Geotalea uraniireducens: one gene and its partner. The protein of the gene in region 2 interacts with the protein of the main gene of each other region in a pairwise test. Links are inferred from orthologs where the notes say so. Each region holds a gene or a part of one and is shown on either strand. Other genes may lie near its edges.

Evidence for each region.
Region 1: the proteins of rplK (region 2) and prmA interact in binary tests that used the Escherichia coli proteins (3 or more experiments, as listed by UniProt). The link is inferred for Geotalea uraniireducens from one-to-one orthologs.

Annotation. Positions count from the first base shown.
Region 1 is NZ_AP027151.1:202,576-212,444, forward strand. What follows is about bases 4,533-7,331. They hold prmA (50S ribosomal protein L11 methyltransferase), read right to left. Parts: upstream 6,492-7,331; coding sequence 5,574-6,491; downstream 4,533-5,573. Other genes in these bases: QMN23_RS00950 (hypothetical protein), read right to left, coding at 4,533-4,729; QMN23_RS00955 (16S rRNA (uracil(1498)-N(3))-methyltransferase), read right to left, coding at 4,768-5,577; QMN23_RS00965 (M20 family metallopeptidase), read left to right, coding at 6,631-7,331. Outside these bases: QMN23_RS00925 (4-hydroxybenzoate octaprenyltransferase), read left to right, coding at 1-18; QMN23_RS00930 (UbiX family flavin prenyltransferase), read left to right, coding at 21-635; aminofutalosine synthase MqnE, read left to right, coding at 632-1,714; mqnC (cyclic dehypoxanthinyl futalosine synthase), read left to right, coding at 1,741-2,805; QMN23_RS00945 (ribonuclease D), read left to right, coding at 2,853-3,998; more of QMN23_RS00950, read right to left, coding at 4,010-4,532; more of QMN23_RS00965, read left to right, coding at 7,332-7,797; QMN23_RS00970 (pyruvate, water dikinase regulatory protein), read left to right, coding at 7,880-8,689; QMN23_RS00975 (response regulator), read left to right, coding at 8,750-9,424; QMN23_RS00980 (sensor histidine kinase), read left to right, coding at 9,428-9,869. UniProt on the Escherichia coli protein: Methylates ribosomal protein L11.
Region 2 is NZ_AP027151.1:3,465,527-3,475,470, forward strand. Bases 263-3,136 are described here. They hold rplK (50S ribosomal protein L11), read right to left. Parts: upstream 1,976-3,136; coding sequence 1,550-1,975; downstream 263-1,549. Other genes in these bases: rplJ (50S ribosomal protein L10), read right to left, coding at 263-647; rplA (50S ribosomal protein L1), read right to left, coding at 829-1,533; nusG (transcription termination/antitermination protein NusG), read right to left, coding at 2,040-2,567; secE (preprotein translocase subunit SecE), read right to left, coding at 2,582-2,767; rpmG (50S ribosomal protein L33), read right to left, coding at 2,925-3,074. In the rest of the region: rplL (50S ribosomal protein L7/L12), read right to left, coding at 1-74; more of rplJ, read right to left, coding at 126-262; more of tuf, read right to left, coding at 3,137-4,311; QMN23_RS16325 (electron transfer flavoprotein subunit beta/FixA family protein), read right to left, coding at 4,981-5,793; QMN23_RS16330 (YgiQ family radical SAM protein), read right to left, coding at 5,885-7,684; argC (N-acetyl-gamma-glutamyl-phosphate reductase), read right to left, coding at 7,712-8,752; rpsI (30S ribosomal protein S9), read right to left, coding at 8,909-9,301; rplM (50S ribosomal protein L13), read right to left, coding at 9,334-9,765; tRNA pseudouridine(38-40) synthase TruA, read right to left, coding at 9,861-9,944. UniProt on the Escherichia coli protein: Forms part of the ribosomal stalk which helps the ribosome interact with GTP-bound translation factors.

The DNA of each region.
Region 1 (9,869 bases), 3.3 Mb from region 2 along the record:
CTGCTCGGGGGGCGTTAATCATGGCGAAGCACTTCGTCATCGGCCTGACCGGCGCCTCCGGTGCCATCTATGGCTTCCGTCTTTGCGAAGAACTGCTCCGCGCCGGGCATCGCCTGACGGTGCTGGCCAGCCAGCCGGCGATCGAGGTCATCCGCGAAGAACTCGGCTTGAGTCTCCGCGGCGACGAGGCGACGGTCAGGACCGCTCTCTGTCGCTATCTGCAGACCACGGACGATACCCTTGCCTATTACGCCGCCGACAATCTCCTCGCTCCGGTGGCCAGCGGCTCTGCCGCTCCCGAGGCGATGGTCGTGGTCCCCTGCAGCATGGGAACCCTGGCGCGGATCGCCAGCGGCGTTTCGACGTCCCTGCTCGAACGGTGCGCCGATGTGATGCTGAAAGAGCGGCGCCCGCTCATCCTGGTCCCGCGGGAGACGCCGCTCAACGAAATCCATCTGGAAAACATGCTCAAACTGACCCGGATGGGGGTGCGCATGCTGCCGGCCATGCCCGCGTTTTACCACCAGCCGCAGACGCTTGCCGATCTTGTCGATTTTCTGGTCGGTAAGGTTCTCGATTCCCTTGGCATTGAGCAGACCCTCTTTCGGCGCTGGGGTGGAAAGGAGCAGTCATGATTTCACTGGCGGGCATCCGCGACAAAGTCGGCGCCGGAGCGCGGATCGATGATGACGAAGCGCTGTTTCTCTTCGAACACCACGACCTCTTGGCGGTGGGGGAGCTGGCGGCGACCGTCAACCGTCGCTGCAATGGCGAACGGGTCTTTTTCAACGTCAACCGTCATATCAATCACACGAATATCTGCGTCAACCGGTGCACGTTCTGCGCGTTTTCCAAGACTGCCGACGAGCCGGGTGCCTACCTCTACGACCTGGAAGAAGTACGTAACCGGGCCATGGAGGCGCTCAGCCAGGGGGCGACCGAGATCCATATCGTCGGCGGCCTCCATCCCGATCTGCCGTTCGAGTTCTATCTGGCGATGTTGCGCACAGTGAAGGAAGTATCGCCGACGCTGCACGTCAAGGCATTCACGGCTGTGGAGATCGACTACCTGGCACGGCTTTCCGGCCTGTCACTTGCTGAAACACTGGCACAGCTGAAGGAGGCGGGCCTTGGTTCCCTTCCCGGCGGCGGCGCCGAAATCCTGCGCTGGGAAGTGCGTCAGCGGCTCTGTCCGGAGAAGATCAGCGGCGAGCGCTGGCTCGAAGTCATGGCGGCGGTGCATGCCGCCGGGCTGAAGTCCAATGCCACCATGCTGTACGGCCATATCGAAACGTTTGCCGATCGCGTCGACCACATGCGGCGGTTGCGCGAACTCCAGGACCGGACCGGCGGTTTTCAGGTGTTTATCCCCCTGACCTTCCAGAAGGAAAATAATCCGCTCGGTCATCTCAAGCGGCCCGGCAGCGGCGGGGTCGACGATCTCAAAACTCTGGCCGTTGCCCGGATCTATTTAGACAATTTCGCCAATATCAAAGCTTACTGGGTGATGCTCGGCCAGAAAATCGCCCAGGTGTCGCTCGCCTTCGGGGTCAACGATCTCGACGGTACGGTGGTGGAAGAGAAGATCGGCCATGATGCGGGTGCGGATTCACCGGCGACCATGGGGCGTGACGAAATCGTTGCGCTGATCCGCAAGGCGGGGCGGATCCCGGTAGAGCGCGATACCCTCTATAACGAACTGAGAACCTTCTGATGCCCGCCGGAATGGTGATGACCCCTATGCTCCAACAGATCGAAGGCAAGCTCCGGCAGGGCGAACCGCTCGACCGCCGCGAAGGGTGCTGGTTACTGACCGAGGCTGACCTGTTGGCGGTGGGGAGGCTGGCCGACACGGTCCGCCGCCGGCTTCATCCCGAAGACGTTGTGACGTTCGTCGTCGACCGGAATGTCAACTACACCAATATCTGCGAATCACGCTGCAAGTTCTGCGCGTTTTATCGGGATGCCGAGGCGCCGGACGCCTACTTGCTGGGCGAGGCGGAGATCTTTGCCAAGATTGCCGAGCTGGTGGCCCAGGGCGGGACCCAGCTGCTGATGCAGGGGGGGCTCCATCCGTCCCTGGGGATCGAATTTTTCGAGCGACTGTTCCGCGGCATCAAGGAACGTTTCCCGACGGTCCAGAATCACTCCCTCTCCCCGGCCGAGATTACCCAGCTTGCCGCCGTTTCCCGGCTGGATATCGCCACGACGATCAGTCGGCTGCGGGCGGCGGGCCTCGATTCGATTCCCGGCGGCGGGGCGGAAATCCTGGTCGATACGGTCCGGCAGGAGATCTCGCCGAAGAAGATCGGTTGGGCCGGCTGGGCTGCGGTGATGCGCGAGGCGGCCCGTCAGGGGATGCCAACCACGGCAACCATGATGTTCGGCAGCCGCGAACGCCCCGCCGATATCGTCGAGCACCTGTTCCGCATCCGGGAGTTGCAGGAGGATGGCGGGTCATTCACGGCATTCATCCCCTGGACCTACCAGCCCGGCAACACGGAACTTGGCGGGACGACTGCCAGCGGCGTCGAATATCTGAAGGTCCTGGCCCTCTCGCGGCTTGTCCTCGACAATGTCCCGAATATCCAGGCCAGCTGGGTTACCCAGGGGGCAAAGATGGCACAGGTGGCGCTCTTTTTTGGGGCTAACGACCTGGGTGGGACCATGCTTGAGGAGAATGTCGTCGCCGCTGCCGGCTGCACCTTCCGGATGAGTCTGCAGGAGATGGTCGACCTTGCCCGGGATGCTGGCTTCCGGCCGGCCCAGCGCACCACCCTCTACCGGATCGTGCAGGAGTTTTAGAGTTCTTTGCCGGCGCACGCGACGCCGAATGTCGATTGGAGAAATCATTGTCAGCTACTGTTGCCGTGCCGGAGATGCTTACTACTGCCGCCGGGGTTGCCCGGCTTGCCGGGCGTCTTGCCGAAGAGCCGCTGGTTGCCTGCGATCTGGAAGCCGATTCCATGCACCATTATCAGGAGAAGGTCTGCCTGATCCAGTTTGCCTTTCCCGGCGGTGCGGCGCTCCTTGACCCGCTTGCCGTTACCGACCTGGCATCGCTGGTGCCGGTTTTCGCCGCCGAATCGATCCGCAAGATTTTCCACGGCGCCGACTATGATATCCGTTCGTTGCATCGGGATTTTGCCATCGAGGTCAATAATCTCTTCGATACGATGATTGCCTGTCAGTTCCTCGGCGAGCGGGATTTCGGCCTGGCCGCGGTGCTGAAGAAGCGCTTCGGTGCCGAACTCGACAAGCAGTACCAGCGGGCGGACTGGAGCCGCCGGCCGCTGACGGCGGGAATGATCGATTATGCGATGAAAGACACCTCGCTACTCATCGCGCTGTATCAGCAACTGGAGGGAGAGTTACGGGCGAAGAACCGCCTGGCGTGGGTAGAGGAGGAATGCGCCTTGCTTGCCCGAGTGCGGATGGTGTCGCGGAGCGACGAGCCCTTGTTCCTCCGTTTTAAAGGGGCAGCGCGACTTGAGTCCCGGGCGCTGGCAGTCCTTGAAGAACTGCTCCGGTTCCGGGACCAACGGGCCCGGCAAGCCGACGTGCCGCCATTCAAGGTTCTCGGCACCGACACAATGCGTGAGCTGGCGGAAAAACGCCCGCAGAACCGGAGCGAGTTGATCGGTATTTCCGGGATCACCGACAAGGTGCTCGACCGGATCGGCGAAGGGATTCTGCGGGCGATCGAGAAGGGAAATGCCGTTCCCGCCGGGAAGCTGCCGGTCTATCCGCGGCAGGAACGCCGGAAACGGGGGCGGCTCGAAGAAGAGCGGCTGAAAGCACTCAAAGAGTGGCGTGAACGGACTGCATCTGTTTTGGGGATTGACACGGGAGTGCTGGCGAACAATGCGCTGCTTGAGCGCTTGGCGTATGAGGCGCCGCGGACCGTGGCGGACCTCGGGCAGGTCCCGGCCATGCGGAATTGGCAGCGGCAGGAATTCGGGGCGGCGCTGGTGGCCCTCATTACCTCCTGCCGCTGAAAAAGATTCTTTTATTTGTGCTGAGCCGTCTCTTCGGCTTCTCCGAAGAGGGCATCGAACTCCCGGGATGATAGTTCGTGCGGTTCCGGCTGTTTTTTTGCCTGGTTGTCCGCCGGGGCGGGTTTCTCCTCATCACCCCAGGAAAAGCTTGTCAGGTCGAATTCGTCGGCGGCTCCACTGCCGTCGGTCAGAGTTCCTTTCTCTTCACTCTCCCCCGAACCGAAATCCCAGGGAATACCATCCTGCTCAGACGCGTCCCCTTTACCGGCGTTGCTGCTGGCCGTTTCGAGCAGTGCCGCAAACGCATCGTCGGAAGGTTGTTCCTCGGCGGGCGGTCTTTGTTCTTCATCGTCGAAGGAAAAATCATCAAAAGCGGGTTCGGCGGCCGCTGCCGCGGGGGCGGCAGTATGTGGTGGAGCTGGCGGTGGTGGCTGGGGCAAACCGAGATCGAGGTCGGAGAAAATGTCGTCACCCTGCTTGACTGCGGCGGGCTGGGCGGGCATCTCCCAGGTGAAGCCGGTCGTCTCCCCGCTGGAGGCCGGCGCTGGAGGAGTGGGTGGAATAACGTCAGCCGATGCTGAAGTTTGGGCCGGCGTACTGGCAACTGCCGCCGGTGGAATAATGATGGCCCGGATACCGTGAGTTTGCTTGAAAGCGGTCAGATCGCTGTTGCATTTTTTGCAGATATCGAGAAATTCGAAGCTGTTGTAGCCGCATTTGGGGCACTTCATATCCCTGCTCCTTGGGCAGTGCCGCGTCAGCGGCATTGCTATGGTTTTTTCTCGGCAGCCGGCCGGGCCGGTTTAGCCATCTCCGACTCTTCCCGGGCATTGCCCAGGTCGCCGAACTCGTATTGCAGGATGGCCATTGCCGCCACCCCGGCAGTTTCGGTCCGGAGGATACGCTTGCCAAGGGTGACCGGCGTGAAGCCTGCGCTGATTGCCACTGCCGCTTCATCCGGGGAGATTCCCCCTTCAGGGCCGACAATAATAGCTATTCGTGCCGGGGTTGCGGCGGCGGACAGGACTTTCTTCAGGGTGACGGTTTCTTCCGCCTCCCAAAGGAGCAGCTTCAGCTCCTGATCCGCCGTGCGCAGGGCCTCGGCAAGAGTGGCAGCAAAGCGCACTTCGGGGATGGTTCGTCGACCGGCCTGCCGTGCCGCCTCGACGGCTATCCGTCGCCAGCGGCTGACTTTCTCCTCCATCCGTTCGCCGGTAACCCGGGAAACCGAACGTGCCGACTGGAACGGAATCACTTCGCTGACACCGAGTTCAGTACATTTTTGCAAAATGAGTTCCATCTTATCCCCCTTCGGCAGCCCTTGAAAGAGAGTTACCCAAACCTCGTCGGCCGAAGTCGCCGGAATCACCCGCTCTTCAATCCCCACCAACAGCGAACTACGGCCGATTTCCCGGATTGTCCCCCGGCATTCTCCACCTGAACCGTCGGCCAGAACAAGCGGGGTGCCAATTTTCAGGCGTAATACCCGGGCGATGTGACGAAAAAGGGCGCCTTCGATCTGAACGGCATTGCCGGAAAGGTCGAGGTCGGGGGCGACGAAGCGGCGCATCGAATTCATTCCGCCTGATAGATGAGGCAGGACCACTCGCCTTCGCGGGTTGTTGCCCGGAGGGAAAGGCCGGTGGTGCTGAAGCCGTCCATGACGAACCGTTCTCTTTCCAGCAAAATTCCCGAGAGGACGAGAAAGCCGCCTGGCGCAACCTTGGCTGCCAGTTCGGTGGCCATCCTGACCAGGTCTTCAGCTAGGATGTTGGCGAGCACGACCGTGAAGTGTTCGGCAATCTCCTGAAGGGGGGTGGTGGATAATGCGACGGTGACGTCGTTAAGGGTACAATTTTCCCGGGCAACTGCAATGGCGTCGGGGTCGATATCGGTGCCGATCACCGGGGCCGCCCCGAGTTTGGCGGCGGCGATGGCAAGAATCCCTGAGCCGGTCCCGACGTCGAGGACCGCCGGCGTTTCGCCAGCGGTCCGCTGGGACAGGAAGATGCTTTCCAGTGCCTCCAGGCAAAGCTTGGTCGTGGGGTGTGTTCCGGTGCCGAATGCCATTCCCGGGTCGAGCTCGATAACCAGATCGTCCGCCAGCGGGGAAAACGGCTCCCAGGTCGGTTTGATGACGAAATGCCTGCCAATCCGGGAAGGGCTGAAATGCTGCCGCCAGCCGGTAGCCCAGTCTTCTTCCTTGATTATGGCGACCATTGGTGGGGGGAGTTCGAACTCGCCGGCGAGGTGGCGATGGTCGTTAAGAAAGCGTTGCACGGCGGCCACATTTTCGTCGAGTTGGTCATCGACGGCAAAATAGGCGCGAACCGTCGTGGTGGGCGATTCGGCAATTCCATCAAGGGAAAAGGTATCGAGGTTTTGGTTGTCGATGCTGACGCCGTTGCCGGAAAGCTCGACCAGAAAGTCGGCAAGAAGGTCGACGAGGGGGGCTGGCGTTTCACAGGTTACCTCGGCCCAGGTTTTGTCCATGTCTGCTCCTTTTGGGGGGCTGCTCGGGATTGCGCCGAGGTGAGCTAACGTAGCAAAACAAAAGAGCTCTGACAATAAAAAACCTTGACAAATTCGCTGTACGGAGTTTAACTCTCATTAAAATCGCTTCTGGGTGGCCATGGTGGAACTGGAGGAAAAGAAAAGAGCGATTGTCTCGTTCGTTCAAGGCCGTGGGGAGGATTTTTCGGCAGTTGCCGAGGAACTGTACCGGCATCCGGAACCAGGGCTCTATGAAGTTGCGAGTTCGGCCCTGCTTGCCGCTTTTCTGGAGCGGGAGGGATTTGCCGTGGAACGCGGCTGTGCCGGCTTGGCCACTGCCTTTCGCGCGTGCTGGGGGAGCGACGGTCCGGTCATTGCCCTGATTGCGGAGATGGATGCTCTCCCGCAGCTGGGGCACGCCTGTGGTCACAATATCATTGCCGCAGCCGCCCTCGGCGCGGCGACCGCCCTTCGGCACCTGCTGCCGGAAGATGCGGGGCGTATCGTTGTCCTCGGCACTCCCGCCGAGGAGTTGGGAATCGGTAAGGTGGAGATGATCCGCCAAGGTTTTTTCGACGATGTGGAATTTGCCATGATGGTTCATCCCTCGTCGAAACGGCAGGTAATCAAGGGCTTTCTCGGTCTGGCGCGAATCCGCTTCACGTTCATCGGCAAGGCTGCCCATGCCGGCGCCTATCCGGAAGAGGGGGTCAATGCCCTCGATGGCGTCATTCAGACTTTCACTGGCATCAATGCCCTTCGCCAGCAACTGCGGCAGGATGTGCGCGTCCACGGGATCATCACTGAAGGGGGAAGCGCCCCCAATATCATTCCCGGCCGGGCGGCTTGTTATTTTTATGTCAGGGCTGCTGATCTCGATATGTTGGAAAAGGTGAAAGCGCGAGTAGTTGCCTGCGCCGAGGGGGCGGCTACCGCCAGTGGCTGTCGCCTGGAGGTGGAGGTCGATCCTCGGCAACTGGCGCCCATGAAAATCAACCGGGCTTTCTCCGCCCTCTACTCGGCCCAGTTGAGCTTGCTCGGTTTGCCCGAGGTCTTGGCGCCGGCCGACCAGAACAAAGGGTCGTCAGATATCGGCAACGTCTCGCAACTCGTGCCGACTATCCATCCCCATGTGCCGATCGGCGAGGGGGTCCGTATCCACAGTGAGGAATTTGCCCGGGCGACGATTTCCCCCGAAGGGAAAGCCGCGGTAGTCGAAGGGGCTACTGCCCTGGCCCTGACTGCGCTGGAGCTGATCGCCGTTCCGGAGCAGCGGGAAGCGGTCCGGCTTGATTTTCGTTCATGAAGGCTATTTTTTTGCCTGATTGGCTAAAACATGGTATAAATACCTTAATGAGAACGTGGAGCACACCAATGGTGGTGGGGCAATGAAAGGGTTGTTGCGGCACTTATATCTCTTTTCCGATGCCACGGGTGAAACGGTCGAACGGGTAGTGCGGGCGGCCCTTTCCCAGTTCCGTGATGCCGAGGTGCGTTTTCATCGGATGAATCGAATCCGTTCCCGGGAAGACGTGCTGGAGTCCCTTGAAGAGGTGCTCCGCGAGCCGGGGATGGTTATCTATACCTTGGTTGATACGGAGCTTGCCCAACTGCTGCGGGATGAGGCCGAAGCCCACGGCCTGGAATCAGTAGACCTGATCAGCCCACTCCTGTTCAAGCTTTCCGACTTTCTCGAAACCCCGCCACAGAAAGAGCCGGGGCTCCTCTACCAGCTCAATGCCGAATATCACAAGCGGATCGATGCCGTCGACTTTACGGTCAAACACGATGACGGTCAGGATCCGCGCGGGCTGCACAAGGCAGATTTTGTTCTGGTGGGAGTGTCGCGTTCCTCGAAGACTCCTCTTTCCATGTATCTTGCCCATAAAGGCTACCGGGTCGCCAATGTTCCGATCGTCTACGGTATCGAACCGCCAGCCGAACTCTTCAAGGTCGACCAGGATCGGGTGGTCGGGCTGATCATAGACGCGCAACGGCTGGCGGAAATCCGTTCGGCTCGCCTGCGCAACCTGGGCAATATCCCGAAGGGAAGCTACGCCGATTTCCTGAAAATCGAAGAAGAACTGGAATACTGTCGTCGGCTTTACCGGCGGAATCCCCAATGGCTGATTATCGATGTGACAAAGAAGTCGGTGGAGGAGTCGGCTGCCGAAATTATCAGACGGCAAGGCGGTTGAAGTGCGCGCGGTCCTTAAGTTTTTCATAGCTCACCAAGCACAGAAAGAGAGGTAACAACTATGCGTATTCTCGTGGTCGAAGATGAAAAGAAAGTTTCCAGCTTCATCAAACGCGGACTCGAGGAAGAACGGTATGAAGTAGATGCTGCTTTTAACGGGGAAGAGGGGCTGAAAATGGCGATCGAGAAAGGCTATGACCTGATCATCCTCGACGTCATGCTTCCCAAGAAAGACGGCCTGAGCGTTGTCCGGGAACTGCGGGAGAAGAAATCCGCCACTCCCGTACTGATGCTTACCGCCAAGGATTCTGTCGAGGATATCGTTGCCGGCCTGGATTCCGGCTCCGACGACTACCTGACCAAACCATTCGCCTTTGCCGAGCTGCTGGCCCGGGTCCGGGCGCTGGTCCGGCGCAGCGAGCAGGACCGCGGGGCCGAAATCCGCTTCGCCGATCTCCGTCTCGATCCCGTTACCCACAAGGTGTGGCGGAAAGACAAGGAAATCGACCTCACCGCCAAGGAGTATTCGCTGCTCGAATATTTTATACGCAATCCCAATCAGGTCCTGACCCGGACCATGATCGCCGAGCATGTGTGGGATTACACCTTTGACAGCTTCACCAATATTATTGACGTCTATGTCAACTATCTGCGGAAGAAGATTGACCGGGACAACGACAAGAAGCTGATCCATACCGTGAGGGGAGTGGGCTATATTCTTAAAGAGGAGGATTGATCCTTGTTCTTCAGGTCAATCCGCTTTTCCCTGACTCTCTGGTTTGCGGTGACCCTTGCGGTAATTCTGGTGCTCTTCAGCCTGTTCATCTACCTTGTGCTGAAGAGCCAACTCAACAAGGATATCGACAAGGAACTCCTGACTGTTGCCGAAGCGGTTTCCAGTCCAACTCTGGAACCGTTTCGCCGGGCCGGGCCATCGGTGTTCGACCAGGTCCTGGAAGATTTCATCGGGGCGAAGCTGACAGGTAAATACGTTCAGGTGCTCGACAGCCGGGGGCAGGTGACCGCCTCGTCGCGCAGCCTTGAGGCATTGCGGATTCCACTCTCCAAGTCTGCGTTCCGGCGGGCTACCGAAGGGAAGGTAACCTACGAGACCCAGGTGAATCTCGATATCTATCCGGTCCGGGCGATTACCTATCCGATCATCAGCAATGGGAAGTTGG
Region 2 (9,944 bases):
ACCAGCTCGGCGAGTTCAAGAACAGACATATTCTCGATGAAACTAATCACATCAGCTTTGGTAATTTCAGCCATCGTATATTCCTCCGTAACGTTGTGGTCGATAATTTCTAACGACAGGGTTTGTTAGTTTTCCTTGCTTGTCTGAATTGCAGCAAGCACCCGAACCAAGCTGCCCGGAACGGCAGCCAGCACGCCAACAAAATTGCTGACCGGGGCATTAAGGGTGCCAAGCAGTTTAGCGATCAGGACTTCTCTGCTCGGCAGGTCAGCAAGAGCCTGGATATCCGCAACAGTGATCGCTTTGCCGGTCAACACGCCAGCTTTGAGTTTGAACGCATTCGGCTTGTCTTTGGCAAACTTCGAAAGAACCTTGGCTGCCGCGACCGGATCGTCGTAGCTGATGGCAATCGCCGTCGGCCCGGCAAAATGAGGGGCCAGCGACTCCTTGTCGGTATCCTTCGACGCCAGTTCAAGCAGGGTGTTCTTTACGACTTTGTACTCGACAGCGGCTTTCCGCAATTCATTCCGCAGGTCCGTGGCAAGTTCCACGCTCATTCCCCGGAAATCCGCCAGAAACACGGCTTTTGCACGACTGAGCTTATCGTGCATCTCCGTAACGAGTTGCTGCTTGTTCTCTCTATTCAAGCGCCTTCCTCCTTTCTTTGAAATTGACGGGTCGTGGACCCTTAGCCAAAGTCGGGAAGCGCGGGAATAAACAACACATCCGTGCGACTACCACAAGTCTCGGCAGGCTCGCGCCAATTTAAGTCTGGAACCATTTCCAGACACCTGCTGTCTTTGACTTTGGCCCTCTATGAAAAAAGCTTTATACAAGCTTGGACTGGACGTCCGAAATGTCGAGATTGAGTCCGGGGCCCATTGTCGAGGAGACGCTGATTTTCTTGATATAGGTACCTTTGGCGGCCGAAGGCTTCGCTTTAACGAGCGCCTCTACCAAGGCCAGCAGGTTTTCCTTGATCTTATCAGCGGCAAAGGAAACTTTCCCGACCGGGGCGTGAACGATACCGGCTTTTTCCACACGGAACTCAACCTTACCGGCTTTCGATTCCTTTACTGCCCGGCCGATATCGAAGGTGACCGTACCCACTTTCGGGTTCGGCATCAGGCCGCGCGGTCCGAGCAGTTTACCGATTTTGCCGACAAGCCCCATCATGTCCGGGGTGGCGATGGCAGTGTCGAAATCAAACCAGCCCTCCTGGATCTTGGTCACGAGGTCTTCCGCGCCAACAAAGTCGGCACCCGCCTCACGGGCTTCTTTTTCCTTTTCGCCTTTGGCAAAGACCAGGACCCGGACATCCTTGCCGAGACCGTTCGGCAGGACAACCGCTCCACGAACCATCTGATCGGCATGGCGGGGGTCAACGCCCAGACGCACCGCGATTTCGACGGTCTCGTCAAACTTCGCATAGGCAGCAGCCTTGACGTTCTCTATACCTTCGACGAGGCCGTAAGTCCGGCTCCTGTCAATTTTGCTCAGGGCCTCTTTATGCTTTTTCGCAGTCTTCGGCATCTGTTCTACCCTTTCTCTATTGAACTATTTCAACACCCATGCTACGGGCGGTGCCTTCGACGGTTCTCATGGCTGCCTCAATCGAGGCCGCATTGAGGTCCGGCATCTTCTTCTCGGCAATCTCGCGGACCTGGTCCTTGGTAAGTTTGCCAACCTTGTTCTTGTTCGGTACACTGGAACCGCTTTCGATGCCAACGGCTTTCTTGATCAGCACCGGGACCGGCGGAGTTTTGGTAATGAAGCTGAACGAACGGTCAGCGTACACGGTGATCACGACGGGAATGATGGTCCCCTCATCCGCCTGGGTCTTGGCATTGAACGCCTTGCAGAACTCCATGATATTTACGCCATGCTGACCCAGCGCCGGGCCAATCGGCGGCGACGGATTCGCCTTGCCGGCCGGAATCTGCAGTTTAATGTAACCGGTGATTTTCTTGGCCATCGTTTAACTCCTTACGTCTCTTGACTGTGAACAGACACTATATGTCGGAGCAGCAAGAATTGCCTTACTGCTTTTCTACCTGCATAAATTCAAGCTCAACAGGCGTGGCCCGGCCGAAGATGCTGACCATGACGCGCAACTTGCCTTTGTCGGGCTTGACATCCTCAACAACCCCGGAAAAATTAAGAAACGGGCCATCAACCACCCGCACGGTCTCCCCGACTTCAAACTGGACCTTGGGACGTGGTTTCTCCGCTCCCTCCTCCATGCGCCGAGTGATCTTTGCCACTTCTTCATCGGGAATCGCAAAGGGGTTGTTGCCGCCGACAAAGCCAGTAACTTTCGACGTTTCCTTGACGACGTGCCAGGTATCGTCGTTCAGCTCCATATTGACCAGGATATAGCCGGGAAAGAACTTCCGCGACGAGGTCTTCTTTTCGCCCTTCTTGAGCTCGACAACTGTCTCCGAAGGAATGAGGACATCACCGAAGCACTCTTCCAGGCCGAGGTTCTTGATCCGCTCGAGGAGCGAGAGTCGAACTTTATTTTCAAATCCGGAGTACGTATGCACTCCGTACCACTTTTTAGTCATATTGCTTGTGTCCTTTAACCGAGAATCAAACGCATGACCTTGGCCAGCACCACATCACAGGCACCGAGATAGACCGCTATCAGGAGAACGATCGCCAACACAACCCAGGTTGTCGACACGGTCTCCTTGCGCGTAGGCCAGGTAACCTTGCCCAGTTCGATCTTTACTTCGGAGAGAAAGTCTTTGACTTTGCTGATCACGCCTTGGACCCCGCAATACTGTTATGAATAAAATGGCAGGCCAGGAGGGACTCGAACCCCCAACACCCGGTTTTGGAGACCGGTGCTCTAGCCATTAGAGCTACTGGCCTGCAGCCGGGGTGCCGCCATTCGACGACACCCCCAAACGTGACAACGTCTACTTGGTTTCCCGATGGATCGTGTGAGTACGGCAGAAGCGGCAGTATTTCTTGAACTCGAGCTTCTGGGGAGTGTTCTTCTTGTTCTTGGTGGTCGTATAGTTTCTCTGCTTGCACTCGGTGCAGCCGAGGGTGACTATGTCTCTCATATTCTTTCCTTTTCAGATACCCGAAGCGCCATGGCGCTCCCGACGATTATTCAATAATGGAGCTAACGACGCCGGCGCCAACGGTACGGCCACCTTCACGGATCGCGAACCGCAGACCTTCGTCCATCGCGATCGGCGTGATCAGGTTGATCGTCATCGCCACGTTGTCACCAGGCATTACCATCTCAGTCCCCGCTGGCAGGTCCACAACACCCGTCACGTCCGTCGTCCGGAAGTAGAACTGCGGACGATAGCCGTTGAAGAACGGCGTATGACGACCACCTTCTTCCTTGGTCAGGATGTATGCTTCCGCCTTGAACTTGGTGTGCGGAGTGATCGAACCCGGCTTGGCCAATACCTGCCCACGCTCGATGTCTTCACGCTTGATTCCGCGCAGCAGGGCGCCGATGTTGTCACCAGCGCGACCTTCGTCGAGCAGCTTCCGGAACATCTCGACCCCGGTTACCGTCGTCTTGCTCGTCGCACGCATCCCGACGATCTCGACTTCTTCACCGACCTTGACAATCCCGCGCTCAACGCGCCCCGTCGCCACGGTACCGCGACCCGAAATCGAGAATACGTCTTCCACCGGCATCAGGAACGGCTTGTCGATGGCCCGCTCCGGCTCCGGAATATAGCTGTCGACCGCTTCCATCAGCTTGAAGATCGCCTGCTCGCCCAGCTCGCCCTTGTCGCCTTCCAGCGCCTTCAGCGCCGAACCTTTGATGATCGGAATATCATCGCCAGGGAAGTCATAGGACGACAGCAGCTCGCGGATCTCCAGCTCGACCAGCTCCAGCAGCTCGGCATCGTCAACCACGTCCGCCTTGTTCAGGAACACGACGATGTACGGAACCCCAACCTGACGCGCAAGCAGGATGTGCTCACGGGTCTGCGGCATCGGCCCGTCGGCGGCCGAGACAACCAGAATGGCGCCGTCCATCTGCGCCGCACCGGTGATCATGTTCTTAACATAGTCGGCATGACCCGGGCAGTCTACGTGTGCATAGTGTCGCTTGTCCGTCTCGTATTCCACGTGGGCGGTCGCAATGGTGATACCACGCTCACGCTCTTCGGGAGCATTGTCAATCTGATCAAACGCACGAAACTCTGCCTTCCCCTGTTCCGCAAGAACCTTCGTGATCGCAGCGGTCAGCGTCGTCTTCCCGTGGTCTACGTGACCGATCGTGCCAATATTGACGTGCGGTTTTGTCCTCTCGAATTTAGCCTTTGCCATTTAGGATTCCTCCCAGATGCTCTTTTTTGAGAATTACTTCTCGCTTACACGTAAAAAAAGATGGAGCCCACATCCGGACTCGAACCGGAGACCTCTTCCTTACCAAGGAAGTGCTCTACCTCCTGAGCTATGTGGGCAAATTGAAGTTTGGAGCGGGAAACGGGACTCGAACCCGCGACCCTCAGCTTGGAAGGCTGATGCTCTAGCCAACTGAGCTACTCCCGCCAATCCTCTATGAAGCGTTTTGAAACCTCACCAGCCAACCAGACCCAGTACTTTCGGCGCGAGCGCCTCCTGGATGTTGATTTGCAGCTGCGGCTTCCGAAGGTTGTTATGGTGGAGGGAGGAGGATTCGAACCTCCGAAGTCATCCGACGACAGATTTACAGTCTGTTCCCTTTGGCCGCTCGGGAATCCCTCCAGATGCAGATATTCAGTTTTCTTGGAGCTGGCGACAGGACTTGAACCCGCAACCTGCTGATTACAAGTCAGCTGCTCTACCAGTTGAGCTACGCCAGCGCGAAAAAGTTCTATACCTCTTTTTACCGACGGGGTCAAGAGAGATTTTCACATAGCGAAGAAAACCCTTATAGTCGAGCGGCTCTTTTCTGTCAAGACAAATTTGCCAAAGCTGCACATCAAATGGCAGTCCGCATATCGGCGACCGAGCCTAGAACGGCAACAGATCCTTGTCCTGCAAGGTTTTTACGAGCAGGTGCGCCGTCCCCACCGGGTCAAGCTCCCCGTCCCCGAGAACCTGCCCCTTGGCCCGATCAGGGGAGAAGATCCTGTTTACCCACGTCGGTGAACCTTTCAGACCGACCGAGTCCCCATGCAGACCGAGCAGTCCGTTATCCCAGACGGTTATCGGCGCTTCCGCCGCCGCCAGCCGGTTCGGCACGGTCGGGTAACGGGGACGGTTGATTTCGCGCACCACCGTCACCAAGGCCGGCAGCGGCCCCTCGACGACCTCATAGCGCCCTTCGAGTTTGCGCCGCACCCGGAGCCGTTTTGCCGCAAAGTCACACTCCTCGATCCGATCGACCAGGGTGAGCTGGGTATAACCAAGCCGGGTTGCTATACCGGGGCCCACTTGGGCGGTATCGCCGTCGATCGTCTGCTTGCCGCAGATGACAAGCCCGATTTCATCATTTGCGCCGAGCCGGTCGATTGCCGCCGCCAGTACCCTGCTGGTTGCCAGGGTATCGGCACCGCCGAACGTCCGGTCCGAAAGGAGAATCGCCTCATCGACTCCAAGAGCCATCGCCTTGCGGATTGTGGCTTCAGCGTTGGGCGGCCCCATCGAGAGCGCAGCCACCCGCACCCCGTATCGTGCTTTCAGTCGCAGGCATTCCTCGAGGGCGTGGGTGTCGTAAGGATTCATGATGAACGGAATCCCTTCGCGCACCAGCGTATTGGTCACCGGGTCGATCTGTACCTGCGTCGTATCGGGAACCTGCTTGATACAGCAGACAACAAGCATAGGAAATCCTTCCCTCGGGAATCAGTGCCGGCCGGATCGGCCATTTCTGACCATTAAAATCCATCGGACGACGTCGGTCAAGGGCTTTGCGCTATTTCTTCCTTCCACGGGCCGGCCCGCTCGGCTTCCCGCCGGTGCCGGCAGCGAGCAGCTGGCGGGCGACATCTTCCCGGCCACAGGCCTTGAGCGCTTCGCGCACTGCCTTCGCCTCACCGGGAATGTGCCAGAGCAGCAGAGCTTTCTGCAAGCGCTTTTCCCGGTCGGTGCGCGGAACATGAACCGGGTTGCCGGTGCGCGGGTCAATCCCGGTATGGAACATACAGGTGGCCAGCGTACCCGGGGTCGGGGTGAAATCCTGGACCTGTTCAACACGCAAACCTTTTTCCTTGAGAAAAAGGGCCAGTTCTACCATATCGGCCAGCGTGCAGCCCGGATGCCCCGACATCAGATACGGGACCAGAGCCTGCCGCTTTCCCAGCCGCCGCGATTCCTGGCGGAACTGTTCGAGAAACCGCTCGAAGGCTTCTTTGCCCGGCTTGCGCATCAGCGCGGTAACCGCAGGAGACACATGTTCGGGAGCCACTTTGAGCAACCCGCCGACATGATCGGCGAGAAGGGCCGCAAAATAGTCGGGTTGCCGTTGCAACAGATCGAAACGGACGCCGGAGGAAACCGCCACATGGCGCACCCCGCGCAGAGCGCGAAGCTTCCGCAGCAGCGCCACCGCCCGCCCGGCAGCCGTGACCAGGTGGCCACAGGGCTGCGGAAACAGGCAGCTCTCCCGCCGGCAACGCTCCCCTTCCTCGGGACGGCCGCAGCGCAGACCATACATGTTGGCAGTCGGCCCGCCGACATCGCTGATACTGCCGCGAAACCACGGCTGACGTACCATCGTTGCGACTTCGGCAACAACCGACGCCTCGCTGCGGGACTGGATGAATTTCCCCTGATGATGGGTAATCGCACAGAACGAGCAACCGCCGAAGCAGCCGCGGTGAGTCGTGACCGACAGCCGGATCTGTTCGGCGGCAGGAATCGCTGCCGTATAGGAGGGATGGGGGAGCCGGGTGAATGGCAGGGCGTACACTGCGTCCAGCACGGTTTCGGTCAGCGGAAGCGCCGGCGGGTTGACGACAAGCAGGCGGTCGCCATAGCGTTGGACGAGCGGTTTCGCCCGGTACGGATTCAGCTCGGCCGAACCCAGGCGAAACGCCTCGGCGTACGCCACCCGATCCGCCGCTACACGCTCCCAGGAAGGAAGCTCGACAGCGCCTGCCGGCCCGGTCCCTTTCGCCACATAGGCGGTTCCCCGAAGATCCGTGATGCCGGCAAGCGGCTCGCCTTGCCGCATGCGCCGGGCAAGCTCCAGCAGGGGGCTCTCCCCCATGCCGTAGATCAGCAGGTCGGCTTTGGCATCGAGGATAATCGAGCGGCGGACCTTGTCTTCCCAGTAATCGTAGTGGGCGAAACGGCGAAGCGACGCCTCGATGCCGCCGATCACCACCGGAACGTCCCGGTAAGCTTCTTTCAGGCGCGAGGTATAGACGATCGTCGCCCGGTTGGGGCGGGCACCATGCCGGTTCCCCGGCGTATAGGCATCGTCGTGGCGGAGCTTGCGGGCAGGAGTGTAGTGGGCAACCATCGAATCCATGGCTCCGGCTGACACGGCAAAAAAGAGCCGCGGCCGGCCGAGGACCATGAAGGACTCCTTGGTTCGCCAGTCGGGCTGGGGGATGATTCCGACCCGAAAACCGCGGGACTCCAGCCAGCGGGCCAGGAGCGGGACCCCGAAGGAGGGATGGTCTACATAGGCATCACCGCTGACGAAAATGACGTCCAGTTCGTCCCAGCCCCGGCTCAAGGCTTCTGCGCGCGTTATCGGGATGTACATGGCCAACTCAGATCACTGCACTGGCGGCTAGGGAAAGAGAGCCAGACCATCCAGCCCCATCGTTTCAGGGAAGCCGCACATCAGGTTCATATTCTGAACCGCCTGTCCCGCTGCCCCCTTGACGAGATTGTCGATGGCGGAGACAACGATCACCCGGCCGGTCCTGGTGTCGACGGTGACGCCGATATCGCAGAAGTTGGCGCCACGCACATGGGCGGTGGAGGGGAAGCTCCCCTGCGGCAACACGCGGACGAACGGTTCACCGGCGTAAAACTCTCCGAACAGCCGAACGAGATCGGCGGGGGAGAGATCGGCCGCCAGCCGGGCATAGCTCGTCGCCAGAATGCCGCGATCCATCGGCACCAGGTGAGGGGTAAAGGAAATCATCACCTGTTCGCCGGCCAGCAGTGACAGCTCTTGCTCGATCTCCGGCAGGTGCCGATGCACCCCGCCGACGCCGTAAGGCTTGAATCCTTCGTTCACCTCGCAATAGAGGTTATCCACCTTGGCGCCGCGGCCGGCGCCGCTGACGCCCGATTTGGCATCGACAATAACGGTCGTCGGATCGATCACCCCCTGGCGCACCAGCGGCTGGAGTCCGAGAATGGTGCAGGTCGGATAACAGCCGGGATTACCGACCAGTTGTGCCGGAACGATCTCGGCACGGCGCACCTCCGGCAGGCCATAAACGGCCTGACCCAACAGCTCGGGATTGAGGTGGGGCTCGTACCACGACTCATAGACCGCCGCATCATTGAACCGGTAGTCGGCGGAGAGATCAACCACCCGTTTGCCCAGCTTGAGGAAGGTCGGCACCACTTCCATGGCCGCCTTGTGCGGCAGGGCCGTAAAAATCAGGTCGGCCTTCTCGGCAACCCGGACCGGCTCCAGGTTTTCCAGTTGCTGGGCATACCGGCCGCGAAGCGTCGGGAAAATCTCCGCGACCGGCCGGCCGGCATTCTGCTCCGAGGTAACACAGCTAACCGTCACCTCGGGATGACCGTGGAGAAGCCGCAGCAACTCGACTCCCGTATAACCGCTTGCACCGACAACCGCAACTTTCAGCATGGGCAGACTCCGTTCAACCGATGACCGACCGGGAAAGCGCCCCCCCCCGGGGCGCCCCCGCGCAGCACCAATGGCGCCCGATCCGGGGGCCGATACGCAAAAAGGGGAAAATCCATCCGGACTTTCCCCTCCTGCAGACCAACGATAAACGACCGATTAACGCTTGGAGAACTGGAAGCTCCGGCGGGCAGCAGCCTTGCCGTATTTCTTACGTTCCTTGATGCGCGAATCGCGGGTGATGAACCCGGCTTTCTTCAGGGTGCCCCGCAGCGCCACATCGGCCTCGAGCAGCGCCTTGGTGATGCCGTGCTTGATCGCCCCGGCCTGCCCGGAGTCGCCGCCACCGCGGACGTTGACAACGATGTCGAACTTGCCGGCGTTTTCGGTGAGCTCAAGAGGCTGCTTGACCACCATCTTCGAGGTTTCCCGGCCGAAATACTCATCGATCGACTTGTTGTTGATGGTGATGTTACCGCTCCCCGGCCGCAGCCAAACCCTGGCGACCGACGATTTCCTCTTGCCTGTTCCGTAATAGCTGATTCCTGCCATTCGTTATCTCCTGATCGATTTGTCGAACCTGATTAAATATCGAGAGCCTTGGGCTGCTGCGCCTTGTGCGGATGCTCGGCCCCGGCGTAAATTTTCAGCTTCTTCAGCATGTGCCGAGCAAGTTTGTTCTTCGGCAGCATCCCTTTGACCGCTTTGCGGATCAGTTCTTCCGGCTTTTTGTCGATAAGTTTGCCGGCAGTGATCGACTTGATCCCGCCGGGAAAACCGGAGTGGCTGTAATAGGTTTTGTCGGCAAGCTTGTTGCCGGTGAGGGCAATCTTCTCGGCATTGACAACGATGACGAAATCACCGGTATCGACGCTCGGCGTATAGATTGCCTTTTTCTTGCCCCGCAGGATATTGGCAATCTCGGTGGCCATCCGGCCGAGAACCTTGCTATCAGCATCAACCAGGTACCACTCCCTGGTTACTTCCGCGCATTTTGCAACCTTCGTCGTTTTCATCGAATCCTCGCAGCCTGTATGGAATAAACTCTATTATTACCGAAGGGGTGAATAGTAATTCCCTTGCGAATGGTTGTCAAGAAAAAATTGTCCGGTCAGTAATACACTTCCACAAGACAGAGCCCGTGGGAAGGTGCGGTAACCCCCTTTGCCGCCGGCACGGGGGTCTCGAAGAACCG